DNA from 4 places in the Arthrobacter sp. KKT183 genome. Region 3 is predicted to be linked to each of the others. Evidence: predicted binding sites of a transcription regulator. Region 3 holds the regulator's gene; each other region holds the start of a gene.
The links. Region 3 encodes LexA, which represses DNA repair genes until DNA is damaged. Its sites were predicted from a motif close to TCGAACANNTGTTCGA; they were not measured.
Positions count from the first base shown of each region.

Region 1: the regulator LexA is predicted to act here: its motif matches at 2,480-2,495, upstream of ruvA (Holliday junction branch migration protein RuvA).
Region 2: the regulator LexA is predicted to act here: its motif matches at 4,488-4,503, upstream of ACZ2GY_RS03165 (HNH endonuclease signature motif containing protein).
Region 4: the regulator LexA is predicted to act here: its motif matches at 5,246-5,261, upstream of ACZ2GY_RS13370 (HNH endonuclease signature motif containing protein).

Region 1 is NZ_CM145770.1:1,701,951-1,709,845, reverse strand. It holds gene ACZ2GY_RS08200 (preprotein translocase subunit YajC) at 31-498, opposite strand; gene ruvB (Holliday junction branch migration DNA helicase RuvB) at 693-1,811, opposite strand; gene ruvA (Holliday junction branch migration protein RuvA) at 1,811-2,440, opposite strand; gene ruvC (crossover junction endodeoxyribonuclease RuvC) at 2,575-3,147, opposite strand; gene ACZ2GY_RS08180 (YebC/PmpR family DNA-binding transcriptional regulator) at 3,178-3,936, opposite strand; gene pdxT (pyridoxal 5'-phosphate synthase glutaminase subunit PdxT) at 3,920-4,645, opposite strand; gene ACZ2GY_RS08170 (MurT ligase domain-containing protein) at 4,732-6,003, shown strand; gene ACZ2GY_RS08165 (type 1 glutamine amidotransferase) at 6,000-6,764, shown strand; gene ACZ2GY_RS08160 (CapA family protein) at 6,776-7,789, opposite strand; gene ACZ2GY_RS08155 (hypothetical protein) at 7,788-7,895, shown strand, end outside.
Region 2 is NZ_CM145770.1:637,179-645,073, reverse strand. It holds gene ACZ2GY_RS03195 (SDR family oxidoreductase) at 1-232, opposite strand, end outside; gene ACZ2GY_RS03190 (matrixin family metalloprotease) at 435-1,466, shown strand; gene ACZ2GY_RS03185 (class I SAM-dependent methyltransferase) at 1,507-2,160, shown strand; gene ACZ2GY_RS03180 (copper resistance D family protein) at 2,203-3,192, opposite strand; gene ACZ2GY_RS03175 (hypothetical protein) at 3,398-3,847, opposite strand; gene ACZ2GY_RS03170 (GNAT family N-acetyltransferase) at 3,827-4,363, shown strand; gene ACZ2GY_RS03165 (HNH endonuclease signature motif containing protein) at 4,517-5,938, shown strand; gene ACZ2GY_RS03160 (NAD(P)/FAD-dependent oxidoreductase) at 6,090-7,340, opposite strand; gene folE (GTP cyclohydrolase I) at 7,412-7,895, opposite strand, start outside.
Region 3 is NZ_CM145770.1:1,231,906-1,239,800, reverse strand. It holds gene priA (bifunctional 1-(5-phosphoribosyl)-5-((5-phosphoribosylamino)methylideneamino)imidazole-4-carboxamide isomerase/phosphoribosylanthranilate isomerase PriA) at 1-622, opposite strand, end outside; gene ACZ2GY_RS05905 (hypothetical protein) at 667-822, opposite strand; gene hisH (imidazole glycerol phosphate synthase subunit HisH) at 826-1,464, opposite strand; gene hisB (imidazoleglycerol-phosphate dehydratase HisB) at 1,461-2,078, opposite strand; gene ACZ2GY_RS05890 (histidinol-phosphate transaminase) at 2,146-3,255, opposite strand; gene ACZ2GY_RS05885 (LysM peptidoglycan-binding domain-containing protein) at 3,376-3,765, opposite strand; gene lexA (transcriptional repressor LexA) at 4,056-4,787, shown strand; gene ACZ2GY_RS05875 (ATP-dependent DNA helicase) at 4,808-6,829, opposite strand; gene hflX (GTPase HflX) at 6,822-7,895, opposite strand, start outside.
Region 4 is NZ_CM145770.1:2,806,888-2,814,782, reverse strand. It holds gene ACZ2GY_RS13390 (potassium channel family protein) at 1-146, opposite strand, end outside; gene ACZ2GY_RS13385 (TrkH family potassium uptake protein) at 139-1,551, opposite strand; gene ACZ2GY_RS13380 (acetoin utilization protein AcuC) at 1,710-2,858, shown strand; gene ACZ2GY_RS13375 (ArsR/SmtB family transcription factor) at 2,970-3,419, shown strand; gene ACZ2GY_RS13370 (HNH endonuclease signature motif containing protein) at 3,557-5,233, opposite strand; gene ACZ2GY_RS13365 (3-deoxy-7-phosphoheptulonate synthase) at 5,544-6,623, shown strand; gene ACZ2GY_RS13360 (helix-turn-helix domain-containing protein) at 6,778-6,990, shown strand; gene ACZ2GY_RS13355 (30S ribosomal protein bS22) at 7,188-7,286, shown strand; gene ACZ2GY_RS13350 (HAD family hydrolase) at 7,335-7,895, opposite strand, start outside.

The DNA of each region.
Region 1 (7,895 bases), 470 kb from region 3:
CGGGCCGAAGGAGTACGGCCGTGTCGCAGGTTACTGGTCTTTGTCGTTTCGGTCGCGCGCGTTTTCCCTGTTCAGCCGCTCGGCTGACTCTTCCGGTGTCTCTTCGCGAAGCGGGCGGTCAGCATCGCTGAGCGGGTCCGTCAGTGAGGAGGCGTCGTCGGGAACGCTGTGCTCTTCCTCGACCACCGGTTCCGGGGCGACCACCTTGCTCAGGGTCTGGGAGTGAACGGTCGCGGTAACACCCGGGGAAAGCTCGATAAGGGCCTTGTTGTTGTCCTCGTCGAGGGAAACGATGGTGCCGAAGAGACCGAAGTTGGTCATGACCTCGGTACCCGGGACCATCTGGGTGCGCTGCTCCGCGACCTGCTTTTTCATCTTCCGCTGCTTGCGGAACATGGTGAAGATCAGAAAGGCGAGAGCCAACGGGAGGAGCAGGCTGAAGATGTCAAACCCGCCACCCGTCTGCTCGGTGGTCTGGGCAACTACATTTGCGAGCACAGAGAAGATCCGTTCCTATATTTGGTCAGCACAGTCGGCTGCGGTGCAGGTGATTCCGACGCTGAAGTTCCGCGGCTGCGCGCGGTCCGCGGGAGCACTGCCTGACTATTAAGCCAGCAGTGTTTCCAGAGCTTTGACCGTGCGCTGCGCCACGCGTCAGAACAGTCTACGGGGAATGGGCCTCAACTTTCGCACTAGCCGCTGTTGCGGCTCCATTCCGTTTCGCTCCCGAGCGCCATTTCGACCCCGGAAACGGGATCATCCTCGTAGACCGGGAAAAGTCCTTCGGGCATGGCTGCTGCGATTGATGCAGGCATGACCAGACCCAGATGTTCCCACGCAGCTGCTGTGGCGATTCGCCCGCGCGGCGTTCTGCCGAGCATCCCCTCGCGCACGAGATACGGCTCGGCGACCGTTTCCACGGTCTCGGGTTCTTCCCCTACTGCAATGGCCAGAGTGGACAGTCCCACCGGCCCTCCATTGAACTTTGTCACAAGCGCCGTCAGCACAGACCGGTCGAGGCGGTCGAGTCCTTTGGCGTCAACCTCGTACATATCCAGAGCGGATTCGGCGCACCGTGCATCGATGACGTCCACGCCGTTCACAAGTGCCCAGTCACGAACGCGCCGGAGGAGGCGGTTCGCGATTCTGGGGGTGCCGCGGGAACGTCCGGCTACCTCAGCAAAGGCTGCGGAGTTGACCCGCATGTCCATCATCATGGCCGAGCGCCGGAGAACGAGCTCAAGCTCCGCCGTGGAGTAGAACTCGAGATGGCCGGTGAATCCAAACCGGTCGCGCAGCGGACCCGGCAGCAGCCCGGCGCGGGTGGTGGCGCCGACCAGGGTGAAAGGTGGCAGATCCAGCGGAATCGCTGTTGCGCCCGGCCCTTTGCCCACGATGATGTCTACCCGGAAGTCCTCCATTGCCATGTACAGCATTTCTTCCGCAGGGCGCGACATGCGGTGGATCTCGTCGAGAAAGAGCACCTCCCCCTCGGTCAGCGAGGACAAGATAGCGGCGAGGTCTCCGGCATGCTGGATGGCGGGGCCTGAACTGATGCGGAGGGGCGCATTCATCTCCGCGGCGATGATCATCGCCAGGGTGGTCTTTCCGAGCCCGGGAGGTCCGGAAAGGAGAACATGGTCCGCGCTGCGGCCACGCATCCGGGATGCTTCGAGGACGAGGGACAGCTGGCGGCGCACTCTTGCCTGACCGACGAAATCATCCAGGTTCTTCGGCCGCAGGGCTGCCTCGACCGCCCGGTCCTCCGGATCCACGGCCGGCGAGACAAGGGGCTGTTCCTGATCTGTCATCAGTTCACCGAAGCCCGTGCCGAGCTGCGGGCGCCATCCTGGCCCAGCCTGCGCAGTGTGAGCTTCAGGATCGAACCGACATCCCCAGATGCCGCAATCTCTGGAGAATCCTTCACTGCGGCGTCGATGGCTGAGCCGGCGTCCTTTTCCGACCAGCCCAGACCCATCATCGCGGCGAGAACCTGTGACTGCCAGGCGCCGGAAGCTGTAGTTGGGGTATCCGTCTCAAGCGGAATGAGTTTGTCAGCGAGTTCAAGCACAATGCGTCGCGCGCCCTTGGGGCCGATCCCCGGCACCTTGCTGAATGCTTTGTCATCCCCGGACGATGCGGCGGTGCGGATGGCCGCCGGGGCGTACACCGCGAGCACCGCCAGCGCCAACCGTGGGCCTACGCCGCTGACGCCCAGCAGTGTCTCGAACACCTCACGCTCGTCAGCATCCGTGAATCCGAACAGGGTCATGGAATCCTCGCGGACTATCAGCGAGGTGTTGAGCCTGGCCTGGTTGCCAAGCCGGAGGGTGGAAAGAGTCTGGGGCGTTGCCTGTACCTGCATTCCGAACCCGTTGACGTCGAGTACGGCCGAGTGCAGGCCCACATGGCTTACGGTCCCGGTCAGAGAACTGATCATGCGCTGGGCTCCAGATGCTGAGAATCGAAACGAATATCACCGAACATATCTACGAATCAGCGTACGTCCCGGCGCGGACTATCCGGCGCCGCCACACCGATGTACTCCGGCACGCAGACTACCCGGGAGTAGGTTCATCGCCGTTGACGCGCCTTCGCTTCCGCTTCCGCCCACAGCCGTTGGGCTGCGGTCTGGCCAACCCCACCCTGGCTTCGGGCTGAGGACGTAGTTCCGGTTCGCCAGGCGTGCGTGATGGCAAGTGCCAGTGCATCAGCGGCGTCGGCAGGGGTGGGCGGCGTTGCGAGGCGAAGGATTTTCGTCACCATCTTGGTCACTGCGGCCTTGTCAGACTGGCCGTTACCCGTCACTGCCGCCTTGACCTCGGTCGGTGTGTGAAGCGCTACCGGAATGCCCCGCCTCGCCGCCGCCGCTATCACCACGCCCGAAGCCTGAGCGGTACCCATGACGGTGCTGACGTTGAGCTGGCTGAAAACGCGTTCGACGGCGAGCACCGCCGGTGAGTGCGTGTCCAGCCACACATCCACTGACTCGGCGATCATCAGCAGGCGGCGATCGAGGCTGTGGTCAGCCGGCGTACCGACCACACCGACCGCCACCAGAGTGGCGCGCCGGTTCGGTTCGACATCGACCACGGCAAGTCCGCAGCGGGTCAACCCCGGGTCAACACCCATGACCCGCAGTGTCACGGGTGTCCCCCAAGATGGGCGGAGCGGAAACTAATCGTCGCTCTCCAGCTCAGCGAGCACGTCATCGCCGAGCTCCGCATTCGAGTACACGTTCTGGACGTCGTCGAGCTCTTCGAGCGCGTCCACGAGCTTGAGGAACTTGCGTGCGGCGTCCGCATCGAGTTCAACCTGCATCGACGGGACAAACTCGACCTCGTCGGTCTCGTATTCGATACCGGCTTCTTCGAGACCCGCGACGACCGCGCGGAGGTCTGTGGGCTCGGAGTGGACGTCGAATGATTCACCCGACTCCTTCACCTCTTCAGCGCCTGCGTCCAGGACTGCCATCAGGACATCGTCCTCCGACAAGTCTTTCTTCGGCAGGGAGACTACGCCTTTGCGCGCGAACAGGTAGGCGACCGATCCGGGATCAGCAATTGATCCACCGTTTCGGGTAATGGCGACCCGGACCTCCGAGGCTGCACGGTTCTTGTTGTCCGTGAGGCATTCGATGAGCAGCGCCGAACCCTGGGGTCCGCGCGCTTCATAAATGATCTCCGAGTAGTCGACGACTTCGCCGGTGAGCCCAGCGCCGCGCTTGACCGCCCGGTTGATGTTGTCGATGGGAACGGACGTCTTCTTGGCCTTCTGCACGGCAAGCTCGAGGGCCGGATTGCCCGCCAGGTCAGCGCCGCCGGCGCGGGCCGCCACCTCGATATTCTTGATCAGCTTCGCGAAAGACTTGGCGCGCTTGGCGTCAATCACGGCCTTCTTGTGTTTGGTGGTAGCCCATTTAGAGTGCCCCGACATGCTCTGCCCTTCTTTGTGCGATCAACGATAGGAAAAGCTCATGGATGCGATGCTCACCGGTCACTTCCGGGTGGAAGCTCGTGGCGAGCAGGTTTCCTGAGCGAACTGCAACAATCCTAGCGACCGGCTGTGCCCTGGCACTGTCACGCCCAGTGTGGGCACCGTGCTCGGCGGGCGGCGTATCCGGCGCCTCGACCTGTGCGAGGACCTTCACCGACTCCCCTACCTTCTCCACCCACGGGGCCCTGATGAACACCGCGTGGACGTCGGAGCCGTTCCCAGGCAGTTCCTCAAACGGGAGGTCCGTCTCGAAGGACTCGCGTTGCCTGCCGAAGGCGTTGCGGCGGACCACGATATCCAGGCCCCCGATGGTCTGCTGGGGATTGCCCGCCAGGTCAACGGAGGGATCAGCAATGGTGTCCGCGAGCATGATCATTCCCGCACAGGACCCGTAGACCGGGAACCCTTCGCGGATGAGTTCGCGCAGCGGTTCGGCGAGCCCGAACGCGCGGGTCAGCTTGTCCATGGTGGTCGACTCCCCGCCGGGGATGATAACGCCCTCGACCTGCTCCAGCTCGCTGGGGCGCCGGACGGCGGACGCCTCTCCGCCCAAGGATTTGATCACCCGGATGTGCTCGCGTACGTCGCCCTGCACTGCGAGAACGCCAACGCGCAGGGCGGCACCGCCAAGGGAAATGGTGGAAGTCACCGACCCAGTCTAGTTTGGCGCTGGGACTGTCGGGCGCCATACCGGGTAGGCAACGAAAGCGCGATAAGTTAGACACCATGTCTGGTCTGTCTACCTTGAGCGTGCCCCTGGGCAAAACAGTTCGGGCGCTCACGCGTCTGCGCGGCGGTGGTTCGGCGTTTCCCGGTCTGGTCGTCGAACGAATCGATCCAGGCTTCATGGCGCGGGCGCTGCGAAACCTGCCCAAGGGCATCATCGTCGTCAGCGGCACCAACGGGAAGACCACCACCACCAAGATGGTGGTCGAACTCCTTGAGGGCCAGGGGCTGAAAGTCTTCACCAACCGGACGGGAAGCAACTTCACCAGGGGCGTTGCCGCCGCGCTGCTCGGCGAGGTGGACTGGCGCGGACGGCTGAGAGCCGACGTCGCCGTCCTGGAACTGGACGAAGCCCACGCCGTCCACTTTGTGAATCTGGTCCCTCCGACCCATTCTCTGCTGCTCAATGTCCTCCGGGATCAGCTTGACCGCTTCGGTGAGATCGACAAGACCACCAAGCTGCTCGAGCACATCGCAGTAAAGACCACCGGCACGGTGGTATTGAACCGGGAAGATCCGCGGGTCGCTTCAATTGCACCATCGGTCCGCAACGCCGCGGTGGCTTATTTCGGGCTGGCTGAATCTCTCCGGGACACCTTTCCCAGCGATGATGACCTTCGCGGCGCCACAGGAACAGCACCAGCCTCTTCCCTGCCCGCCGACGTCGTGCTTGAAACGGTCGAATCCAATACCGCTACGTTCAGCATGGACGGCGAGGCAAGCACCGTCGACCTGAGCCTCCGCGGCGTCTACAACATCTTCAACGCCGCCGCGGCGCTCGCAATGGCGAGGATCATCCTGGGCGGTGAGGCACAACGCGACGCGATGCTGCGCTCGCTCGCAGCGGTTGAGCCGGCCTTCGGACGCGGGGAATCCCTGCTGGTGGACGGCCAGCCCCTGGAGCTTGTCCTGGTGAAGAATCCGAGCGGCTTCCGCCTGGGCCTGAAGTCCTTCGATGCTGCAGGCTACGCAACCATGATCGCGATCAATGACAATTACGCCGATGGACGGGACATGTCATGGCTCTGGGACGTTGATTTCGACAGCCTGCGGGCCGGCGGCGTGGACATGGTCAGCGGCGTCCGCGCGTATGACATGGCACTGCGACTGCAGTACGACGACGTCGCCGTTCAGGACATCGATCCTGACACCGGATCAGCACTCCGCAGGTTCATCCGCGGTGCGAAGGACCGCCCGAAGCGGATCTTCTGCACCTATACCGCGATGCTCGCGATCCGCAGGGACCTGTCCAAAATTACCGATGTGAAGGTGGTTTCATGAGTTCCGGCACTCCTGCGGGCTCTCCCGCTAACCCGCCCGCGAGTAAGGGCGCCGTTCGGATCCTGCAGCTCTATCCGCGGGACATGAACATCTATGGCGACTGGGGCAATGTGCTGGTGCTCAAGCAGCGCCTCGCCTGGCACGGGTATGAGGCGGTGATCCTCGAACACAATGCCGGGGACACCTTCCCTTCAGACGTGGACATCCTCATCGGCGGCGGCGGACAGGACAGCGGGCAGGTTGTAATCCAGCAGGACCTGCAGTCCAATGCAGCCCATCTTCGCTCGCTTGCCGGGGACGGTACGCCCATGCTCGCGATCTGCGGTCTTTACCAGCTTTTCGGAAACTTCTTCAAGACCCATGACGGCACAGTGATACCCGGGATCGGAATCCTGGACATCGAAACGCATGGCGGGTCGGAGCGGCTGATCGGGAACGTGGTCGCCCGGAGCGAGGAGTTCGGCGACATCCACGGCTATGAGAACCACAGCGGTCAGACCTTCCTCGGTCCAAACGTCCGTCCGCTCGCCACCGTGACCAAGGGTGAAGGCAATAACTCGAAGGAGGACCATGAAGGAGCCCGGCACCTCAACATCGTCGCCAGTTACCTCCATGGCTCACTGTTGCCGAAGAATCCCGCGGTTGCCGACTTCCTGATCCGTGAGGCGGTGACTCGCAAGTACGGCTCCTTCGAGCCGGGCGATGTCGATGACAGCCTTGCCGAGCTGGCGCGCCGCCACGCTGCTGCCCGGCCGCGCTGAGTCGGTTCCGCTTAGTCTTCCCCGGTCACCAGCCACTGGTGCGCGCCGTCTTCGGACGCGCCGTAAGTCTCCACCGTTGCCAGCGTTCTGGCCTTGACCGCCGCTTCATGCTCCGGGGTTGAGCAGGAGCCCGGCTCCTGGTCTGGAGCCAGCGAACACCAGCGGTACGGATCCCGGACGATCACCGAGGGCACCCAGGCCAGGTCGCTGACCGACCACTGACCTGACTCATCGGCGGCGAACTGCGCCCGAATGGTCAATCCCTCATTGTTCACGTCATACACCGGCGACAGTTCCGTGACGCCGTTACCCAGGCCATAGACGATCCAGGTGTCGTTGTAATACTCGATCGGCAGCACCGAGTGCGTGTGGTGGCCATAGATGAAGTCGACCGCCCCGCTGTCGGCAAGGGCATGGGCGAGGTCGATCTGCTGCTGGTTGGGAAGCGACGCATATTCGTCGCCGGCATGGATAGCCGCGATAACGACGTCGGCGCCCTCCTCGCGCGCCCTCTCCGCCTTCGCGATCATGGTGGGCGCGTCGAGCATGTCCACCTGCCACGGGAATTCCGGAATCAGGCCGTTCAGACCGTAGGTGGCTTCGATGACTGCAACCTGCGCGGCCGGCGTCTCGAGGATCATCAACTCCTGGGCGTCCGCTTCGGTGCGGTAGGAGCCGGTGTGTTCGAGTCCGAGCCGGTCCAGGGTGTCCAGGGTGCGCACCAACCCTTCCGTACCGGCGTCGATTGTGTGGTTGCTGGCCGTCGTGCAGGCCTGGTATCCAACGGCCTTCGCGGCGTCGAGGATCTGCGGTGGGACGTTGAACTGGGGGTAGCCGCTGAAGGGACCTTCAGGCGTCGCTACCGGCGTTTCCAGATGGCACATGGCGAGATCACTCGCCTCGATGTAGGGACGCTGTCCAGCCAGAAGCGGCTCGAAATCGAGAGTGCCCTTGCCGGTTTGCCGCGCATCGACGGCTGCCTGGTCCCACAGTTGAGGGTGCACCAGAAGATCGCCGGAGGCCATGAAGGAGAAGCAGCGGTCCGTCGGGCAGTCCGGCCCCTTCCCGGGCGTCGGCTCGGGGGTAGGTTCCGGAGCCTCGGAGGAATTTGAGGTGGCCGGCGCAGAGGAG
Region 2 (7,895 bases), 590 kb from region 3:
CCGAACCCGCGGACCACACCACCGCATCATGCCCACGCACGACGTCGGCCAGCTCGCCCACCGTCAACTGAGTCACATCCGCGATCACCGGCTTCGCTCCTGTGTCCTCGATGTCGGCTGACTGATCGGGATTGCGAATGATCGAGCTGACTTCATGACCGGCTCCGGACAGGATCCGCGACAGGTGCAACGCCACTTTCCCGTGGCCTCCAATGATGGCAATGCGTGACATATCCGCTCCTTTTCGTTGGGTGTCTTGTCCTTGGCAACACCACGAAACCGCTGGGCATTCCAACGGGATGTCCGCCACCAAAGAATGGGGCGTTGCCGCCGCGCAGCTTTTCAGCAGGATTGGCCCAAAACAGGAGATGAGCCACAATCCGTAGGGAAAACTGACTCTGGGAAGGCCTGCCCTAGGAGAAAGAGACACACACATGGGGGTACTGGACCGCGAATGGTCCCGGAAGGATGACGTGCCGCCGTTGTCGGGCGGGATGCGGCCGTCGTCGTCAGTGCCGCCGTTGTCGGGCGGGATGCGGCAATCCAGCTCGGGGCGCGTTCCGCAATGGGCGCTCGAGGAAGCGCTGAACGAACAGCTTCGCGCGTACGCAGCTGAGAACGGCGGGAGGCGGGTTCGGGGAGAGCGCCGCCGTCGTCGTCGTGAGCGGTCTTCAGTCCGGAAGCTGCGGGTCCGCACCGGGGTGCTCATCGCGTTTGTTCTTGCCCTCTATCTGACTCCCACCGTCTTCGAGCGCGACATCTTCCCGGATGTACTTCCACATCTGCCCTGGTCCAACGTGCCGCCGCGCGGTGTGGAAGCAGCAGCAGCGCCGCTGGGGACGCCGCCGCCGTCGACAGGTTCTGCTCAGTACAAGCTGTTTGAGTACCCCGGCCTCCGGCAGGAATTTGTCGCCTATGACCCGTGCCGGCCCGTGCACTATGTGATCCGTCCCGATTTTGCGCCGGCTGGAACCGAGGGGATCGTTCAGGAAGCCGTTGCCGAGGTGGCTGCCGCGACCGGGCTAACCTTCGTCTTCGACGGGCCAACAACCGAAGCTCCAAGCCCTGAGAGCCGCGACTCCTACCAACCTGAGCTGTACGGCAAGCGCTGGGCACCGGTCCTGATCACGTGGACCAGCCCGGCCGAAGTGCCGGATCTCGCCGGTCCCACAGCCGGACTCGGCGGCAGTGAGGTAGCGCAGCGTCCGGACAAGCCCATAGTTCTCGTGGCGGGTCAGGTGATGCTCGATGCGCCGGCCATGACCGAGATCCTCGGGTATCCGGGCGGGCGCGACCACGTGAGGGCCATCGTCATCCACGAGTTGGGGCACGTGCTCGGTCTCGACCACGTGGATGATCCGAACCAGCTCATGTATGAGGAGACCCGGGAGCTGACCACCCTCGCAGACGGGGATCTTGCCGGTCTGGCGAAGCTCGGCGCAGGGCCGTGTGTGCCGGAGCTCTAAGACCCTTGACGCCAGCTCACCGCGGCTCCACAGTGGGCCAATGACCGTTCCGTTCCAGTCGGGCCCCGCCGAACTCCAACATCCCCGATTCGCGCGTGCCTATGCCCGGGCTGTGGAGGGAATGAACCGCAGGGGCGCCGATGAACACCGCCGCGCGCTCCTGGCGGACTTGACCGGTGTTGTGGTCGAGATCGGTGCCGGTGAGGGATCGAATTTCGCACACTATCCGCGCACGGTCACCGAGGTTCTGGCGGTCGAACCGGACGATCACCTCAGGTCCATCGCCATCCGCCGGGCGTCCGGTGCGCCGGTTCCCGTTCGAGTGGTCACCGGCACGGCCGAAAGCATTCCGGCTGAGGATGGCAGTGCGGACGCTGTTGTCGCGAGCCTCGTACTGTGCAGCGTGCCGGACCAGGCTGTTGCACTGGCTGAAGCGCGCAGGGTGCTGCGCCCGGGCGGGATTCTGGCCTTCTACGAGCACGTCCGCTCGGACCGGAAAGTCCTCGCTGCCCTCGAGGACGTGATGACACCCCTGTGGCAACGAGCTGCCGGCGGCTGCCACCCCAACCGGGACACGCTGCAAGCAATCAGCGCCGCCGGCTTCGACATCAGGGACAACGAGCGCTTCGGGTTCTCGGTTCAGCCGTTGGCCCCGCGCGTTGCGCACATCCTCGGTCACGCGGTTGCCCCTTGAGCAGGAGTTCCGGGACCCTGCGAGCGCCGGTCCGGGCCGAATCTACAACGGCGGTTCAAGCCCCACCAGCGCAACCGCCAACCCGTACGCAGCGCCCATGACCACCAGTTCACCGGCCGCCAGCCTTCCGAAATCGGCACAGCTGAATGTGGTTCCCGCAAGCAGACGACGGCGGTGCAACGCCCCGAACCCGATCAGCCCTCCCAGCGCAACCACCTTCAACAACAGCACCAGGCCATACAGGGAACCAGGCAGCACCGTCAGGTCCGGTACCCGCACGAGTGCGCTGACCACACCGCTGATAGTGACCACCGCTGCGCAGATCAGCGCGACGCGGCTGAACCGCTTCACCGCGGCGTGCAGCACCTCAACCCGGTACAGCGCCAGCCATCCGAGACCCGCAAGCCCACCGACCCACACCGATGCTGCCGCTATGTGCCCGGTCATGCTGAACATCGCGAGACCGTGCCCCGACTCGGAAGCGGCGTGTCCGCCGAGGGCCAGCGTAGTGGTGCCCGCAACGGCCAGGAACAGTGCCATTCTCAATGCAGTGGAGGTCCGAGCAAACCCCGCCATGACAGCGCTGGCCAGCAGGAATCCGATCTGCGCAATCAACGCACGCCCCGACGCGAGCTGATCCAGAAAGACCCCGAAGTCCGCGAACCCTGCCCCCTGCAACGGGCCCTCACCCAGCACGTCGAAGTAGGTCCAGAGCAGGAACAACCCACACACGACGACGGCGGCCAGCGCCGCCACACTCCCCCGCCTCCCGAGCCGCACGGCTAAGGGGGCGAGAACTTCCGAACCGGCGTCGTCGCCTTGGGGGTTGCCTGCGGGTAACAGGACGCCAACGCACAACAGTGCAATCGCCGTCAGGCTCGTGAGGTGCACCAGCACGCGCACCAGCGGCAAAGTCCAGCCGACAAAGTTGGCGGTGCCGTCGTCGTCGGACAGTCCGAAAAGTGCCAGCGGAATCAATGCCGCCGCCAACACGGCCACCGAAATGGCACTGAGGAAATGTCGGGAGGGCACACCGACAGCGTGCGCTGTTCGAGGGAACACCTGCATCCCAGCCTTCCGGACGGTCAGTACGCCTCAGCATCGGCACAGCTCAGAGACGGTCCTCCGATCCTAGGCCAGCGTGCGGCCGTGGACCCGCAGTGGGCCCGGCCGTGGACCCGCGAATGACCCCGCCGCTGATCGATCACAGCGACGGGGTCCTCCTGATTTACTCAGGTCATCCGGTGACGGCGGTCAGCTCGTTCGGAGTCTGCTTCAGTTCACCGGTTCCGGTGATTTCCCCGGATTCCACATCAACTGCATGGATGGAGTTGGTTGACGGGTCGGTGATGTAGGCAGTGTGGTCTTCGACAAAGATGGTTGGTCGCGGTTGCTGCCATTCGAGCGGTTCCTCCCACTCCCCAATCACCGGGAAACTGTTGGTCACCTCGGCGGTCTCAGGGTCAATCACGTGCAGCGAGCCGTCCGTGCCCAGGACCAGCGCTTCACCATGCGGACCGCGGGCCAGTGACCGGAAGCTGTAACTCGTGCCGAGCTCAACCAGCGTGAGGGAGCGAGCGGAGCGGGTAGTCACACTCGAGGGCGGCCTCGTCATCTCCGATACAGGATCGATGTTCCGGCCGGCGATCAGCGCTACCCTGACTTCGTGACCGTTGTTATTGACCATGCCACCGCGAACGACGCCGGCCCCCTCGCCACCCTGGCTGCCGTCACCTTCCCGCTCGCTTGTCCACCGACGTCGCACCCCGACGACATTGCACACTTCATCGCATCAGAGCTTTCCGAGGAACGGTTCACCCAGCACATAGCGGACCCTGACAAGATCTTGCTATGCCTGCGGGAGGACGGCCACCTTCTTGCCTGGAGCACGTTGGTCAAAGGACTTCCCAAGGACGAGCAGGTGCGGTCTTCTCTCTCGCTTTTCCCGACCATCGAGCTGAGCAAGTTCTATGTGCACCCGTCGCATCACGGACAGGGCTCCTCGTCGCACCTCATGGAAGCGTCACTGGAGATCGCGGCGAAGGGAACCGGCGCGAAGGGAATCTGGCTCGGCACCAATGACCGCAATGCCCGTGCAGTCCGATTTTATGAGAAGCACGGATTCACCCGCGTGGGGGCAAAGACGTTTCAGCTTGGACGGAACGTGGAAACGGACTTCGTGCTGGAGCGCGCGTTGGGCTGAGTGGGGTTTGGCGGGATTGTGCCAGTCGAGCGGCGTGCGGCTTGAGCAGGGGGCCTACCCCCACGCCGGGGTGTGGATAAGTCGGTTTGACTTGTCCTGCACATTGGTGGTTTTCGGTCGCGGTTAGTACACGTGTTCGATAAAATTTTGGGTATGGCCGTCGCACTGCTCGAACCCCGCCCGGAGGACACGTCTCTCCTGGATGGAATGCGTTCGGACCTACAGGTCTTTGCGCAGCAGCTGGAATCGACATACCTGACGCTTAGCCCGCAGGAGGCCGCGGTGACCCTGGTGGAGGTCGAGCAGCTCTCCAACCTGGTCGATCACTTGCAGACTGTGGTTGCCCGTGCCGCTGAGGACCACCAACTCGCTACCGTTGACGCCCTAGATCCGTACAAGAACACTGCGGACTATTTGCGGGCGAAAATCGGTATCAGCCGCTCCGAAGCCAACCGCCGGTTACGCCTCGGACACGACGTCCTGCCCGAAGTTCCCGGGCCAGGCGCCGCGCTCGTGCCCACCCTGGGCGTGCTGGCTGAAGCCACCAGTGCCGGAGCGGTCAGCAGCCGTGCCGCCACCATCATCGCCAACGCCGTACACCGGGTCTCCACCGTCGCGACCGGCCGTGAGCTGGATGCCATGGAAGAGCACCTGGTCCGCCAGGCCGTTGAGTCCGACGAAGACGTCCTGCGGGTCCTCGCCCAACGCTGGGAAGACATCATCGACCAGGACGGCACCGAGCCCACCGAGAAGACCCTCCGCGCACGCCAGGGTGTGTTCCTGCGCGGTAGGCGCCACGGCCTGCACTTCATGGAAATCGGCGCCACCGACGAACAATACGAACACCTCATCACCGTCATGAACACCGCCACCAACCCCAGAACTCAGGGCACCGTTTCAGCGCCCGACGAGCCGACCCGTGAACAGAACCTGCTCGACGGACTCGTCTCAGCATGCCGGATCGCACTGGCAGGTGATGGTCTTCCAGCGACCGGAGGACACCGACCCCAGGTAATGGTCACCATCAACTACCGCGACCTCCTCAAAGACCTGACAGACAGCGGACACGACGGGCACGGCGGACATGACGGGCACTCGGTCTTCGCCCAACAGATAAGTGCCCGCAGCATCCGCAAGCTCGCCTGCGATGCCGACATCCTCCCGCTCGTCCTCGGCGGGAAGGGGCAGGTCTTGGACATCGGCCGTGCCCAACGTCTCTTCCCACCGCATCTGCGACGGGCGCTCGTGGCAAGGGACAAGGGGTGCGCGTTCCCCGACTGCACCACGCCCGCAACCTGGTGCGAAGCCCACCACATCATTCCCTGGGCTGCAGGCGGGACCACCACCATCAGCGACGGCGTGCTGCTCTGCACCCGACACCACCACCAGATCCACGAAGGAAACTGGACAGTCGAATCAGTCAACGGAATCCCCTGGTTCAGACCACCCAAATACCACGACCCGCAACGAACACCCAGACGCAACCGCTACTGGCAAGTAGAACAAGCCATCCACAACCAACTTGCAGACACGGTCAGTCACGTGTCCACGAGCATCGGTACGGCACCACCCTGATCAGCGGAAATGCCGCCGTAGCCGGCGTCTGAGCGAGCGCAGCACCGCCAAGTCAACTGTGCCCCGAGCGCGTGGCAGAGGTGACAGAACCGCGAGCGCACGTGGCAGGCGTCGATTCCAGATCAGGCGGCCCTCGGATCCTGCTCCCCCATCAGGCAGTTTTCAAGTCCGAGTCCGGATCAGTGAGCACAGCCCGGTCCACAGCCCTGCCGCTCCGGATGAGATCCTGAATTTCCTCCTGCACGTCCCACACATTGACGTTCATGCCGGCTACCACCCGGTCCTCGCGGAGCCAGAAGGCAACAAATTCGCGATCTTCGAGGCTGCCCCGGACCACCACGTCCGCATCTTTTGTCAGGGCACCGTAGCCGGAATACTCCATGCCCAGATCGAACTGGTCTGTGTAGAAGTACGGAATGTCGTCCAGCACAGCGTCTCGGCCGAGCATCGACTGTGCGGCCACTTTCCCGCCGCTAATAGCGTTTGCCCAATGCTCACTGCGGGCATACTGGCCCGTGACAGGATGCAGCGCGCTGGCCACATCCCCAGCTGCAAAGATGCCCTCGGCACTGGTCCGCAGCCCCGAATCGACCTGAATACCGTTCCCGATGGTAAGCCCGGCTTCCTCTGCAAGCGCCGTCTGCGGCACCACGCCAATGGCGATCACAACAAGATCCGCGGACAAGGTTTCACCCGCATCGGTCACTACTGCAGTGACACGGCCTGCATCGTCACCCCTGATCTCTTTCGCCGAAGCCGGCAGCCTGAACTGAACACCAGCTTCACTATGGCGATCCATGAAGACGGTGCCAAGCCTGGGTCCGATCGCCGCACTCATCGGGACCTCTTCCAACCCGAGCAAGGTGACCTCATTGCCGAGTTCCCGTGCAGTTGCGGCAACCTCCATACCGATCCAGCCGGAACCGATAAGCACGAGGTGACGGCCACCTCCTGCCAACTCTAAGTGAAGACGCTGGCTATCCGTTTTCGTACGGAAGTAGTGCACCCCCTCGAGGTCGGTACCTGGCACATTAAGTTGCCGGGGAGCAGCGCCCGTGGCGAGCAGGAGCCGACCATAGGAAAGCGAACGGCCGCTCGACAAAGCAACAGTACGGGCGGTGGGATCCACACTGACCGCCTCATCCGAGGTGAGGAGTTCGACGTCGTTCTCTGCGTACCACTTCTCGGGATAGGGCAGGAGTGACTCCTCGCTCTCCTTGCCGGCAAGGAATCCCTTCGACAGCGGCGGACGCAGATAGGGCGCCTGACCTTCCGCCCCAACGAGGACCACAGGACCAGTGAAGCCTTCTTCGCGCAAAGTTGCGGCCGCCGTCGCGCCCGTCAGGCCTGCCCCAATGATCACCATTGCGTCATCAGATGCCGGGAAACTGGTGTTGTCCATGGATACTCTCTCTTCTGGTGGGGTGGCCTGCGAATGCGCGGTGCCACGAAGCGTTGATTCGGGCAGAAGCGTTAGTTTGGAAATTGGTCGCGTAGCGGGCCCCCGACTGCGAGGTCGCCGTAGAACGTCGCCGTCCGGGTAGTGGTACCGGCACTCTGCACACCGCGCAACGACATGCACAGGTGCTCTGCCTCCAGCACCACACCGACTCCACGCGGATTGAGCAGGTCCAACAGCCAGTCCGCCACCTGCTTGGTGAGCCGCTCCTGCACCTGAAGGTCACGTGAAAACATCTCCAGTGCCCGCGCCAGTTTGGACAGACCGAGAAGTCGTTCCCCCGGCAGATAGCCGATATGCGCGATTCCCCTGAATGGCAACAGATGATGCTGGCACAGTGAATTGAATGGGATGTTCTTTACGAGCACCAGGTCGTTGTACCCCTCGTCATTCGGGAAGGTAGTCCACGAGGTGGTCCGGGGTGTCAGCATTTCCTCGAAAGCGCCCGCCACGCGGCGCGGGGTATCGCTGAGGTGCGGATCATTCACGTCCCGCCCG
Region 3 (7,895 bases):
AACTGGAGATGCCGCCGGATGCCACCACCGGCCGCTCGGTTTTCTCGAGCACCTCCCGGAGGAGCTTGAGGTTGGGACCCCGAAGCGTTCCGTCTTTGGTCACGTCAGTCACGACATAGCGAGCACAGCCGGCATCATCCAGGCGGGCGAGTACCTCCCAGAGGTCACCGCCTTCCTCCGTCCAGCCGCGGGCAGCCAGGGTGGTGCCACGAACGTCGAGACCGACGGCCACGGCGTCGCCGTAGCGGGCAATTGCGCTGGCTGTCCACACGGGATTTTCCAGGGCCGCGGTGCCGAGGTTTACCCGCTCCGCTCCGAGCTCGAGCGCCTGGTCCAGGGACGCGTCATCCCGGATCCCGCCGGAGAGCTCCACTTTGATGCTCAGTTCCTTGACGACGCGGGCAAGCAAATCGCGATTTGATCCCCGGCCGAAGGCCGCGTCCAGGTCAACGAGATGGACCCATTCGGCGCCGTCGTTCTGCCATTGCAGTGCGGCATCGAGTGGATCGCCATAACTTGTTTCGCTGCCGGCCGCTCCCTGTACCAGCCGGACGGCCTGGCCGTCGGCCACGTCAACCGCAGGGAGCAGTTCGAGGATGGGCGATTCGGTGAAGGGACTCATTCGCTTCCTTTGTTCTTAAGATCGGTGCCGGCGCAGCCGGACAGTTAGGGGGTCAGGGTGAGCAGGTACGCGGCGAGCAGCGCCAGGACGGCGAGAACGCCGAAGCTGATGGTGAGCGCGCGGGGCATCTGCTGGCGATGGAATGAAACGACGCCGCCGATCAGCAGCCCCGCCAGTCCCATGAGAATCAGGCTCCACATGGATCAGCGAAGGCTGCCGGTCCAGTTACGCAGCAACTGCGCACCGGCGTCGCCGGATTTTTCGGGGTGGAACTGCGTGGCGGAGAGTGGGCCATTCTCCACCGCGGCAATGAACGGGCTGCCGTGCGTGGACCAGGTGACGAGCGGCGGCCGCATAGCCGGCTGGGTGACGTCGAAGTTCCATTCCTGCACACCGTAGGAGTGAACGAAGTAGAAGCGCTCTTCAGCAATGCCCTCGAAAAGCACCGACCCGGCGGGGGCCTCGACGGTGTTCCAGCCCATGTGCGGCACAACTTCCGCCTTGAGCCGTTCGACCGTACCTGGCCACTCCCCCATGCCCTGGGTCCGTACGCCGTGTTCCACGCCCTCCTCGAACAGGATCTGCAACCCGACGCAGATTCCGAGGACGGGGCGACCGCCGGCAACACGACGGCCGATCATGCGCAGCGCGTCAACCTCTTTCAAGCCCTGCATGACGGCGGCAAACGCTCCCACACCGGGCACGACGAGCCCGTCGGCGTTGAGGACATCATCAGCCGCTGAACTCAGCGTGACTTCAGCGCCGACGTGTTCCAGTGCCCGCACCGCCGAACGAATGTTCCCGGAACCATAGTCGAGAACCGTCACTTTCGGCGCACTCATAGCGCTCCCTTGGTGGAAGGGATTCCGCTCACCCGTGGGTCCGGTTCAACCGCGGCGCGCAGGGCGCGGGCGAAAGCCTTGAACTGGGCCTCGACGATGTGGTGCGGATCCCGGCCGCCAAGGACCGTCATATGCAGGCAAATCTGGGCGTGCAGGGTGATCGCCTCGAAGACATGGCGCGTCAGGGATCCCGTGAAATGTCCGCCGATGAGGTGGTACTCCTGGCCTGTGGGTTCACCCGAGTGAACCAGATAGGGGCGCCCGGAAATGTCGACGACGGCATTGGCTAGAGCTTCGTCCAGGGGCACAGTTGCCTCACCAAACCTCCGGATACCTGCCTTGTTGCCGAGAGCCTCGCGCAGAACCTCACCGAATGTGATTGCTACATCCTCCACAGTGTGGTGGACATCGATGTGGGTGTCGCCGGTGGCCCTCACGGTGAGATCGATCAATGAGTGCTTTGCCAGGGCCGTCAGCATGTGGTCGTAGAACGGCACGGACGTGCTGATCTCCGAGCGCCCGGTGCCGTCTAGATCGACCTCGACGAACACCGACGACTCACTCGTGGTCCGCTCACGTCGGGCAGCGCGATTGGCAGTAGCTTCCGCGGTCATGGATGGTCCTTACGGTTGTTTCGGCAGCGAGACGGGCGGCGGGCCCGCATGTGCGTCCCGGTCCAGTTTAGGAGACACGCGGCCGGATCAAAGATTCGAGGGCTTTCAGGAAGGTTGTGGTCTCTTCCTGCGTTCCGGCGGTCACCCGAAGGTGGCCCGGAATCCCGACGTCCCGGATAAGAACCCCGGCATCAAGCAGGTCCTGCCAGACGGCGCCCGGATCATCGAGCCCTCCGAACAGCACAAAATTGGAGTCCGAAGGTGCAACGGGCAGACCCATCCCCGTCAGCCCGGACACAATGCGGTCTCTTTGCCGCTTGATCTCATCCACGTTGGCGAGCAGCTTCGCCGAATGGGTCAGCGCCGCGACAGCCGTGGCCTGCGTAATCGCCGACAGGTGGTACGGGAGACGCACGAGCCGAAGCGCATCCGCAATTTCCGGCGCTGCGGCCAAGTACCCGAGACGGGCTCCGGCCAGCGCAAAGGCTTTACTCATGGTGCGCGAGACGATAAGCCGTTCCCTGCCGGGCAGGAGCTCCAGCGCACTCGGAGTGCCGGAGTGGGAAAACTCTGCATACGCCTCGTCCACAATGACGATTGCCTGCGCCGCTTCGCCTGCATCGTAGACCTCGGAAACCACCTCCAGGGGAAGCGCTGTGCCGGTCGGGTTGTTCGGGCTGCACAGGAAGACAATGTTTGCGCCCGTGGCGGCTACCTCGCCGGCGGTGGTACGAGCGTCCAGGTCGAAGGATTCATCCCTCGAACCTGTCAGGTATCCAGTACCGGTGGAGCCTGCGAGCAGCGGATACATCGAGTAGGTGGGAGGAAATCCCAACGCAGTCCGGCCCGGTCCGCCGAACGCGAGGAGGACGTGCTGCAAAACCTCATTGGATCCATTCGCCGCCCAGATGTTGTCCGCGGTGAGTCCGTGCCCTAGGTACGTGGCGAGATGTTCGCGAAGCACGGTGAACTCCCGGTCAGGGTAGCGATTCAGCCCCGCCACGGCGCCCTCGACTGCTTCAACAATTGCACTGCGAACATCCTCCGGAACGCCATGGGTGTTCTCATTGACGTTCAGCAGAATGGGCACATCGATCTGGGGCGCACCGTATGGTCGAAGGCCGCGCAGATTCTCGCGGATCGGCAGTCTGTTAAGGCGTTCTAGCGGATCGGTCACCATGAGAGTTTAAGGCCGCCCCATCCGCCACGAAGAATTCCGCTGAAGCCGGGCGAACTGTTACGAGCCAACCTGTGAAGAATCAGCGCGCCTACCGCTGTGCGGAAGCAGATCCGCTCCTTATGGATTTCCAACCGGAATATGAAGCGACTGCCCGGCCTGCACGGTCGACGAGCCTAGAACATTCAGTTCGACGATTTCCTCAACGACGGCTCGCGGATCACGTTCCGGCGCGTACTCGGCAGCAAGAGCCCAGAGTGTCTCCCCCGATGCAACACTGACCCGGACAGTGTCCGTGAGGTCACCGCCGGCTGTCGCTGCCTGCGCCTGGGAGGTGAAGAACGAAGCAACCACCAGCAGTACGGCAACAAGCAATGCGACCGGAATTGCCACCAGAACCACCCAGCCGCGACGGGTGAGATGAAGGCGCGGCGCCGCAGCCGGCCCGTTATTCTCACGGTCCTCTGGGTGAAGTACGGAAGCTGATCCTGCGATATGGAGCGTAGACATGGCGTCCACCTTTCTCGTTGTGTGGATCTCCCACAGCTTTGTTCGAAGCTGTGTTCTATTCCTCTGCACTTATTATTAGCACTTGTAAACTAATATTGTCGAGACTCACTCGAACAAATGTTTGAAAACACGTCCCGCCTCCCCTAGCGTTGCTGTCAAGGGTGACGGTCCGGCTGCTTCACAAACCAGCTCATCACCCGCCACTGACAAAAATGGTTGGCGAGCCGGCAGTCCGGGCCCGGCCGGAGGAAGGGATGCATCTCGTGGCAGATCTCAGTGCGGCAAAGGACATGGCAGAGGTGCCTTCGCCCGATGCGAAGCGCGGACGCGGAAGGCCGCGCGGCAGGGCCATGCCAAAGGGAATGACAGCACGTCAGACAAAAATTCTCGAGACAATTCAGCGCAGCGTAGCTGCGCACGGCTACCCGCCCTCAATGCGCGAGATCGGTGACACCGTAGGGCTTGCGAGTCTGTCCAGCGTCACGCACCAGCTTTCACAGCTGGAACGCATGGGTTACATCCGCCGCGATCCCAAGCGCCCGCGAGCGATGGAAATCCTGCTTCCTCTCACGCTCGGTGACAGCACACCGCGTGCGCTGCCCTCCTCCGCCGAAAGGGAGGAACCTGCGCGGGCATCGTCGGCCGTCGACGCGGCAATGGTCCCGCTGGTCGGACGGATTGCAGCCGGAGGTCCTATTCTGGCGGATCAGGTTGTTGAGGATGTCATGCCACTGCCCCGGCAGCTCGTCGGGCACGGCGATCTGTTCATGCTGCGTGTTTCAGGTGACTCCATGATTGATGCAGCGATCTGCGACGGAGACTGGGTAGTGGTCCGCCAGCAGAGCACAGCCGAGAACGGCGATGTGGTGGCAGCACTCCTCGATGATGAGGCCACAGTGAAGACCTTCCGGCAGCGTGACGGTCACACCTGGCTTCTGCCGCAGAACACCAATTACGAGCCGATACTCGGTGACCACGCCACCATCATGGGCAAAGTTGTCTCGGTGATGCGTGCGCTCTGACCGAGGCGCGCGGCATGGTGCTAGGCGCGCTGCGTCTCAGCGAGCCGGGAGAGGACCCCGAGCGCCGTTGCGCGGTCCGTCGTCGACCAAAACGGCGGTAGCGCAGCCCTGAGGAAGCCGCCGTAGCCCGCGGTTGCCAGCCGGGAGTCCAGTACTGCCACCATGCCTCGATCATCGTGGGAGCGGATGAGACGGCCGGCTCCCTGCGCAAGACGAACGGCGGCATGGGTAGCGGAAACATTCATGAATCCGTTGCCTCCGGCCTTTGCGACAGCTCGGGTCCGCGCAGTCATGAGTGGATCATCAGGTCGGGGAAACGGTATGCGGTCGATGGTGACAAGCCGGCAGGCAGTTCCAGGCACATCGACGCCCTGCCACAGCGACATAGTGCCGAACAGGCAGGTGTCGGGCTCCTCTGAAAACTGCTTCACCAGCGCGGACATGGAAGATTCACCCTGACAGAGAATCTCAACGTCGAGCCGGTCCCTCAACGCGTCGGCAGCGTCCTCCGCCGCACGCCGCGAGGAGAACAGTCCCAGCGCTCCTCCGCGGGAGGCTTTGATGAGCGCCTCCAGCTCATCAAGTTGTTCCCCGGAAGTCCCGCGGCCCGGTTTGGGCAGGTCCTTGGCGACGTACAGGACACCCTGTCGGGGGTAGTCGAATGGGCTGCCAACGTCCACGCCGGTCCATGACGGCGCTCCCTCGCCCGTCAAACCGAGGGACCCGGCAACCGGTCCGAACTCCGAGCCGATTGCGAGCGTAGCTGACGTGAGCACAACCGTGTGGTCCTCGAACAATCCCCGCCTGAGACGCCCGGCAACCGACAGCGGCGCAATGCTGATCGTGGCAGGCGAGGAGTCATCAGCCGCGGAGTAACCGGAGCCCGGTGTAAAGGTACTTGGCCGACTCGACCAGAGCACTTCGCCCGCGCCACCTGCTGCGACCATCCGTTCGGACAATTCGAGCAATACCAACAGCCGTGAGCGTGCCATCTGGCGGCCACCGTCTGCCGACTGGGAGGACCCGTCGGAACTCGATTCGGACAGCGCCAGGCGGCATGACTCCCGCAATTGCACGAGCGCGAGTTCCTGCAACTCGTCCAGTCCCCCAGCCATCAGACCCGTGGGCTGAGCGTCGAACGCGTTCTCGAAGGCATCCTGTGCGGCCGCCAATGTGTCCGTGTTGGAACCGAGATGGCGCCTCGCCGCTGAGGCCGCAGCGCCGATCAGTGCTCCTGACAGTTGCCCAGACACCGCAGACGTGACGCGGTCGTGTAGCTCGTGCGCCTCGTCAATGACCACTACGTCGTGCTCCGGAAGGACCGCCAGCCCCTCGAAAGCGTTGATCGCCAGCAGCGCATGGTTGGTGATGACAATGTCCGCTTTTCCTGCCCTCTCCCGTGCGCGCTCACTGAAGCATTCCTCAGCAACGGGACACTTCTGCGCACCAAGGCACTCCATGCTGGACACGGATACCTGGCGCCAGGCCCGGTCGCTGACACCGGGAAGGAGTTCGTCCCGATCCCCGGTCTCCGTTTCTTCCGCCCATTCCCGCAACCGCACGATTTCCCGTCCGAGCGGGGTGGAAGGTCCTGCCGCAGGATGCGGCGCCGCGGTGTCACCGTCGAGTGAGAAGAGGGCTCCCGAATCATCCTCGTCGGGGAAACCTCCTGCCGTCTTATGCCGGCAGACATAGTTCCCCCGGCCTTTCAGAAGCGCTACGTCGACCGGCCGAGGAAGCGAACCACGCAGGGTCTCGAGAAGTCTCGGCAGATCGCGGTTGACGATCTGGGACTGAAGGGCAAGGGTGGCCGTCGAGACGATCGAGGTTGTGTCACCCTTCACGGCATGCGCGATGAGCGGAAGCAGATAGGCCAGTGACTTCCCTGTTCCGGTTCCGGCCTGCACCAACAGGTGTGTGCCGTTGCCGATTGCTTCCTCGACCTGGCGTACCATTTCATGCTGCCCGCTACGCTGCTGCCCGCCCATCGCCGCTACGACGTCGTCAAGCAGTCGAAGGGGACTGATGCTTCCCTCAGCCATGCGTGACGAACGGCTCCAGTTCTGCCGCCAGACCCTCCCTGACCATCACATCTACCCGAGTGCCGTCCTCCACATGCTCCAGGCCGAGGATCTCTGCGTCCGGCTGATGCAGTCGGCTCACGATGTCTCCGCGCTGGTAGGGCACGAGCAGAGTCAGTTTCACGCTTGGACGCGGGATGGACTGGCTGATCAGTTCCAGCAGCTCCTCGATCCCCTGACCTGTGCGGGCGGAAACAATTGCATGGCGGGGTTCGCGCTGCCTGAGGCGTTCAAGCACAAACGGATCTGCCGCGTCGGCCTTGTTCAGGACGACGATCTCAGGCACTTTGCGTGCGTCGACTTCCGTCAGGACGTCGCGGACCGCTGTGATCTGCCCCTCCGGATCCGGATGGGATGCGTCCACAACGTGGAGGATCAGGTCCGCATCAGCAACTTCCTCGAGCGTCGAACGGAACGCCTCGACGAGCTGGGTGGGGAGCGACCGGACAAAACCGACGGTGTCAGCAAGAGTGAACTCGAGTCCGTCAGGCGTCTGTGCCCGGCGGATGGTGGGGTCCAGGGTCGCGAACAGCGCGTTCTCCACCAGCACGCCCGCATCGGTCAACCGATTGAGGAGAGACGACTTTCCGGCGTTCGTGTACCCGGCAATTGCCACTGATGGAACCTCATGACGACGACGGTTGGCGCGCTTGGTCTCGCGTGCGGGCTTCATGCCCGCGATTTCGCGCCGCAGCTTGGCCATCCGCGTGCGGATCTTCCGCCTGTCGAGTTCGATCTTGGTTTCACCCGGCCCGCGTGAACCCATACCGGCACCGGCGCCGCCAACCTGGCCGCCAGCCTGACGGGACATCGAATCGCCCCAGCCGCGCAGCCGCGGAAGGAGGTACTCAAGCTGCGCAAGCTCGACCTGCGCTTTGCCTTCACGGGACTTTGCATGCTGGGCAAAGATGTCCAGGATGAGCGCCGTGCGGTCGATGACCTTCACCTTGACGATGTCCTCAAGCCCCCGGCGCTGGGAGGGGGCCAGTTCGCTGTCAACGACAACGGTGTCCGCACCAGTGGCCAT
Region 4 (7,895 bases), 1.6 Mb from region 3:
CCCGACCACTTCTGAACCAGTTGCTGGTCTTTCTCGATCGCAAGGACCTCACGGCCCTGCTTCACCAACTGTTCCGCCGTGGCTGAGCCGAATCGTCCCAGCCCGATCACGAGTACGGGCGCATTGTGTGCTGGTCTGTCAGCCAATGATCGGCCTCTCTTCGGGGTAGTGGTAGAGCGTGCTGCGCTGCCGCAGGGCAAGCGCAGAAGCAACGGTAATCGTTCCGAGGCGTCCGGCGAACATGAGGGCCGAGAGCACGTACTTTCCTTCCGGTGGAAGTTCGGCGCTGAGGTTGGTGCTGAGCCCGCAGGTTGCGAAAGCAGAAATGACCTCGAAGAGGACCCGGTTCAGCTCCTCTCCGGAGATCCACAGGATCAGGCCCGTGCCGATGAGCACGATCGTTGCGCCGGTGAAGATGACAGAGATGGCCACCCTCATGGCGCCCTGCGGAATCTTCCGTCCGTAAGCGCTGACGTCCGAGTCGCCGCGGGCTTCGGCGAGGATCGCGAGGAACATGACGGCGATGGTTGTGACCTTGATGCCGCCAGCCGTGGAGGCCGACCCGCCTCCGGCAAACATGAGGGCGTCAGTCAGGAGCATCGTTGTCGGCTCCATCTGTCCCTGATCGACCAGGTTGAAGCCGCCGGAGCGGGTCATAATCGAGGCAAAGAGCGCGTTGATCACCTTGTCGCTGCCGCTCAGGTCGCCGATGGTTCGGCTATTGGACCATTCCATCAGCCCCCACAGCACCATACCGGCGAACACGAGGATGAGGGACACGTTGATGGTGAGCTTGGTGTGCAGGCTCCACTTCCGGACGTGGTGGCGGAACTGGACGAGGATGAGGATGACCGGGAATCCGAGGCTTCCGACGAACACACCGATCATCAGCGGAATGAGGATCCAGAGATCGGTTTCGTAGGGCACCAGGCCGTCCGAGTGCGGAGTGAATCCGGCGTTGTTGAAAGCCGAGATGGCGTAGAAGAATCCGTGCCAGACTGCTAGCCAGAACGGTTCGCCGAGGATTATGAAGCGCGGGATCAGGGCCAGCGCAAGCACCAGTTCCACCACGACGGAGGTGGTGATGACGATTCGCAGCAGTGTGCCCACTTCACCGAGGCGGCTGGCGTTGTTCAATGCGGATTGCGCGAGTAACTTGCCGCGGACGCCGAGCCGCTTGCTGACCACCAGTGCCAGGAGCGAGGCGAGGGTGAGGGTTCCGAGCCCGCCGACGAAGATGCCGATGAGGATGATCAACTGACCGAAGAACGACCAGTGGGCTGCCGTGGACACCACAGTCAGTCCCACTACGCACACTGCGGAGACCGCTGTAAACATGGCGTCGTGCAGGGGAGTGACTTCGCCGGTGCTGCTGGCGAACGGGAGGCTGAGTAATCCGGTGAAAATGAGGACAACCAGGGCAAAGACCAACAGCGCAACGCGTGCCGGTGAACTGTTTACTACGCTGTCGATGAAGTCGCGTGCCCGGCCAAGCAGCTGCAGATGAACCTGGTCTTCCCCTCCTAACCAGGAGGGGTGTGTTCGTGCCATGCTTGCTGATCCGCTCCGTTTCTCCTGCTGAGTCCTTCGAGTAGTAAATCACTTCCACTCCTGCGCCGTGGGCAGGACGGGTCCGGATCGCGTAGCCTGCTTGAGTGGCCAGTAGCTCCGTTCCCGCCGTTGCAACGAGAGTGGTGTGGGACGAATCCATGCTCGCGTACAACTTCGGTGCCCATCACCCCATGAATCCGCAGCGGCTTGAGCTGACTGCCCGACTCATTCGCGAGCTGGGTTTGTTCGACCTTCCGCAGGTTTCCGTGGAGGTTCCGGATGTGGCCGATGAAGCCAGTCTACGGACGGTCCATGACGCCTCGTATGTGCAAGCCGTCAAGGCGGCGGACGAGGATCCCGAGGCCTGCGATGGCACATCGGGGTTTGGAACTGACGACACTCCTGCCTTCGCCGGAATGCATTCCGCCAGTGCCCGATTGGTTGGCGGTTCTCTTGCTGCAGCTGATGCAGTCCTGTCCGGCACCGTTCAGCATGCCGTGAACTTCGGCGGGGGAATGCATCATGCCGGCCGGGCCCGGGCAAGCGGGTTCTGCATTTACAACGATGCCGCTGCAGCGGTCCAACGGCTGCTGGATGCCGGTGTGAAACGCGTGCTCTATATCGACGTCGATGCTCATCATGGAGATGGGACCCAGGAGATTTTCTGGGATGACAAACGCGTCATGACCATCTCGCTTCACGAGACCGGCATGAGCCTTTTTCCGGGAACGGGATTCCCAAACGAGATCGGCGGTGCGTCGGCTTCCGGGTACGCGGTCAATGTCGCGCTGCCCACTACCACCGGGGATTCCGGATTCCTGCGGGCGTTCCATGCCGTTGTGCCGCAGCTGGCCGCCGCATTCGCGCCTGAGGTGATCGTCAGTCAGCACGGTTGCGACGGTCACGTGGACGATCCCCTCACCAACCTGCGCATCACCGTCGATGCCCAGCATGCCGCAGCGGTAGCGGTTCGCGATCTCGCCTCGCAGCACTGTGACGGCCGTTGGATCGCGACCGGTGGCGGCGGGTACAACATCACTTCGGTTGTGCCGCGCTCGTGGACCCTCCTTACGGCGGTGGCAGCCGGTGCCGACATCACACTGACGACGCCGGTACCCGCCCCGTGGCGGACGTATGTCGCCGAGCGCTTTGGTCGCGAAGCACCTTCCTTAATGGGTGATGGCTCTGACACCTGGTGGCAGTCGTGGGAAGCCGGGTTTGACCCAAACGAGAATTTGGACCGGTCGATCATGGCAACACGCAAAGCCGTATTTCCGCTTCACGGGCTGGATCCCTGGTTCGATTGACCTGGTTCGATTGACCCTCTGGATGGTGTTGGCTGACGCACGGCTGCTGCCAGCAACCCCTGTGGGAAACCGAGGGATGCCGCTTTCGACATATACGGATATGGTAATGGGATGGTCATGGATGATGTGTTCGGGGTCATCGCCGAAGCCACCCGCCGCCAGATTCTGGGCTCATTGCGGGACGGGGACAAAGCGGTGGGTGAGTTGGTGCTAGAGCTTGAAGTGAGCCAGCCCACAGTTTCGAAGCACCTCAAAGTTCTGCGGGAAGCAGGGCTTGTCACCATGCGGGCGCAGGGCCAGAAGCGCTTTTATTCACTCGAGCCGGAGCCATTGCTCACCGTTGCCTCCTGGCTTGCCGAGTTCCAGTTGCCCGCTCAGAAGGTCAACTCCTCGCTCCCGCCAGCCGTCCTGGAACCGGAACTCGATGCGCTGGTCTCAGTAGGGCCGGGCGTTACTCCCATCGATGGCGCTCAACCGTTCGGGCGGACCGTCGGCAGAGCTGCCGAACGCGCTGCCGACCTTCTGTCCCAGTTTCCGAAGCTGCGCCGCCGCAAGGAGTAGCCGCCGTGGGTGCTCCGTGCCCACGGCCTTCTGCTTACCTGCTGACTGTTCAGGGCGCGGGGATTTGGGCTCGCCGGCACTAGTCGTTTCAGCTGTCCCTGCTGCCTGAGACGTCCGGCTAAGTGCGCGCGATTTGTTCAGCAGAGTGTCCAGTAGTGGTTGCGTTGGGGTTGTTGGTGTGGGTCGAGGTGTGGGGGTGGGATGAACCAGGGGAGGCGGTCCCGTATCTGGATGGTCCATTCGTTTTGATGGATCAGATGGTGGTGGTGGCTGCACAGAAGTATTCCGTTGTCGGTGCTGGTGGTTCCGCCGTGTGACCAGGGTTGGATGTGGTGGGCTTCGGTCCAGTGGGCGGGCATGGTGCAGGTGGGGAAGGCGCAGCCTTGGTCTCGGGCGATGAGGGCTTTGCGTTGTTTGGCTGTGAAGAGCCGTTGTGTGCGGCCGAGGTCGAGGATTTCGCCTTGTCCGCCGAGGACGACCGGGATGATGTCGGCGTCGCAGGCGATTTTGCGGGCTGTGCGTGCGTTGACGGGCCCGGTGTAGGCGAGCGAAGCGCCGCCGGCTGAGGAGAAAGAGGCGCCGGTCGACGGTCCGGTGGCGGATGGGCCAGCAGAAGTGCCGGTGGACGTACCGGTGGCGGGGGAAAACACTCCGGTGCGGGTTTCGAGGCCGCCGAGGAGTGTTTGGTAGTCGATGGTCACGAGTACCTGCGGCCGCTGCCCGCCGGTGGCGGGTAGCTTGTCGGTGGCCAAGGCTATCTGGCAGACTCCGACGAGTCCGTCCAGGAGCAGCTGTGCCCGTGTCCTGGTCTCGGCGGGTGCTTCGGACTGTTCGCCGCCCGCTTCGCCGTTGGTGCTGCTGTCGCTGGTGTGGCCGTCGCCACCCGCTCCGCCGCTGGTGCTGGCGTCGCTTCCGCTGTCTCCGGGGTTGGTGGTTCGGGGGTTGGTGGCGGTGTTCATGATGGTGGTGAGGTATTCGTATTGTTCATCGGTGGCGGCGATGTCGAGTAGGTGGAGGCCGCGTTTTTTGCCGCGGAGGAATACGCCTTGGCGGGCGGTGAGTTCCTTCTCGCTCGGTTCCGGTCCGCCGGGGTCCAGGTGTGCTTCGACGCGGCCGATGAGTTTGGTGAGGAAATCGGGATCGAAGCGGGTGGCGCTGGCGGTGAGTTGGGCTTCGATCGTGTTGAGCACGGCTGGTTCGGTGGTGAACTGTGCGCGGTCCAGTGCGCTGCTGATCATGGTGGCTGCTTTGCCGGACACCACTCCGGCTGAGACCGCCGCTGCGAGGTGTGCACAGGCGGCGGGTAGGGGTTCTCCGGTGAGTGTGGTGCGGGGGATGAGTTTCGCGCCGAGGCGGAGCCGGCGGTTGGCTTCGCTTCTGCTGATCCGTAGCCGGTCCTGCAGGTATCCGGCGGTGCACCGGTAGGCCGAACGCCCACCGGACTGACCGGACAAACCGAACGCGAAACCGACACCACCACCGGTGGGGGTCCCGTCGTCGTCGGTCGTGGTGTTGTTGGTGTCGGTGGGCTTGCCGCCCGCTGCGGCGCTGCTGCGATCCACTGCCGTTGCCGCAACGAGCTGAAGGTACTCGACCGTCCGGGACAGATCCTCGATTCCGGTCAAATGCTCGGCGAGTTTATCCTGTCCCATTCCCGCGAACTCGGCCACCAAACGCGAGGTGTACGCGGCAAGGAGCTGCTTCAGCTCGCTGATCGAAGGTTCGGAGCAACCGGCCGGATCATCGAATCCGAAGGCTGGGAGAGCGCGCAGCCGTTCGCCGGGGAGGGCGTCGAGTGCGGCTGTCAGGCTCATACTTCATTCTATTAGAATATATTTTCGAAAGAAAGGGGATGTGGGAAACTTTCAGCGTTGGAGAACTTTCAGCGTCAGCCGTCACATACCGATACCAAAGTTCACAATTCAGCTGGCGCCGTCTAACCTCGTTTCATGACAACCCGTTGGTATGCGTATTTTGCGTTGGCTCTGGAGGAGCCTGCGGCCTGACACGCTGACCAACACCTTCAGAGCCAATAGGGCAGGACACGTTTCCTGCCCTTCGTCGTTTCCACGGCGGGTTCTGTAGGACAGCCCCGCCGGAGAACCACCTTCGAAAGCTGGGACCATGAAAACCCTTACTTCAGCCTCTTCCAATCTCAATGTCCGCAGCATTGATCCGCTGCCCACGCCCGCCGCAGTTCTCGCTGAACTCCCTGTCAGTTCCGACGTTGCAGCATCAATCCGCCGCTCGCGCGAAGAAATCCGGGCAGTCCTCAATGGCGTGGATGATCGCCTGCTCGTCATCGTCGGTCCCTGCTCAATCCATGACCCCGACGCCGGTATCGAGTACGCGCGCATGCTGGCTGACGCCGCGCAAATGCACCGCGAAGATTTGCTGGTGGTTATGCGGGCATACTTCGAAAAGCCCCGCACCACGGTGGGTTGGAAAGGGTTGATCAATGACCCGCACCTGGATGGGAGCCATGATATTGCCGCCGGCCTGCGAACGGCCCGTAGGTTCCTTCAAGAGGTTGCCGCCCTGGGACTTCCACTTGGCACCGAGTTCCTCGAGCCGATCAGCCCCCAATACATTGCGGACCTGATCAGCTGGGGTGCAATCGGCGCCCGGACCACCGAGAGCCAGATCCACCGCCAGCTGTCCTCCGGCCTGTCCATGCCCGTGGGGTTCAAGAACGGAACCGACGGTGGCGTCAGGGTGGCACTCGACGCCTGCGCTGCCGCAGGTGCACCGCAGACCTTCCTGGGGGTCGATGAGGGCGGACGCGCAGCCCTCGTCTCGACCACCGGAAACCCGGACACCCATTTGATCCTTCGCGGCGGATCCGACGGCCCGAACTACAGCCCCGCCCACATTGCGCACGCCTCTGCCGCGCTTGCTGCGGCAGGTCAGAACCAGCGCCTTATCGTGGATGCCAGCCATGCGAATAGTGGCAAGGACCATCGGCGGCAGGCGGACGTCGCCCGGGAACTTGCGGATGCAGTATCCGGTTCCGGCACCATAGCCGGCGTCATGCTGGAAAGTTTCCTCGTAGAGGGCGCGCAGAAACTTGATGTGACAGCTGGAGGCAGACTTGCCTACGGCCAGAGCGTGACCGACGCCTGCATGGGCTGGGGTGTTACGGCATCGGTGCTTGGCGATCTCGCGAGAGGTTCGCGCCGTCGTCGTCAGGGTGGCGTTTCGTGACCGTGGCGTGCTTTCACTTTGGTCACAGGAACCACTAGAGTATCTCCTTAGACGGATAATCCTCAGGTCTCAAGGCGACACGCCGTCCGGCGTTCCATCAAGTGCGGTGGGCGCCCATCTCAGGGTTAGCTCCAGAGAAAAGGACAGTGGTGAGATGGCGAGCGGCAGCAACTTCTCCGACGTGCGCTTCCTGACAGTTGCGGAAGTTGCCGAAGTGATGCGGGTATCGAAGATGACCGTATACCGGCTGGTGCACTCAGGGGACATGCCGGCGGTTCAGTTCGGGCGTTCCTACCGGGTGCCCGAATCCGCTGTGCAACAGTATCTGCGCTCCGCATCCGTGGAGGGTGAGTCGGGTACAGGCTAGGGTCGCGGATGGTGCCGGTCAGGAAGACCGGTCTGAGCGGGTACTCTGTTAAGAAGCGTTTTGCGTAGACGGTCGTATGTGCGGCCGCATGATGTACGTCACCGCGATGTGCGTCTTTTGTCAGATTCGAACGCCCCTGCCGCAGTTCATGCGGTAGAGGTTGTCCGGAACCGGAATGAATAGTTTGTGAGGACTCTATGGGTTCAGTAATCAAGAAGCGCCGCAAGCGGATGGCGAAGAAGAAGCACCGCAAACTGCTTCGCAAGACCCGCCACCAGCGCCGCAACAAGAAGTAGCATCGCATCCGGTCCGCCAGTGAGGCGGACCGGTTTTGCATTTAAGGACTAGCCTCTCATGCGGGTGAAGCCGCGCCACAGGCCGTAGATCGCACCGGCTCCCGTTGCTGCCTTGAGCCCCAATGTTGCCGCACGGCGGCCGCTTCGAAAATCATAGATTGGCCAGTTGGAGTCACGGGCGTGCTTGCGAAGGCGATGGTCAGGGTTGATAGCGACCGGGTGGCCAACAATGCTGAGCAGTGGCACATCGTTGTAGGAATCGCTGTACGCCCAGCAGCGGGACAGGTCCAGGCCCTCTTTCCCGGCAAGTTCGTTGACGGCCGTGGCCTTTGCCGGCCCGTGGAGGAACTCACCCACGAGCTTGCCTGTGTAGAAGCCCTCAGAGACCTCTCCCACAGTGCCGAGTGCACCCGTGAGCCCAAGCCGGTTGGCGATCACGCTGGCCACTTCGACGGGAGTGCCCGTGACCAACCAGACGCGGCGCCCGTTGCGGAGGTGCTGTTCCGCGAGGGCACGCGCTCCCGGCCAGATCTTCGACGCGATCATTTCGTCATAGACTTCTTCGCCAAGGGCCAGCACATCTTCATGCGCAATGCCGATAGCGAAGGC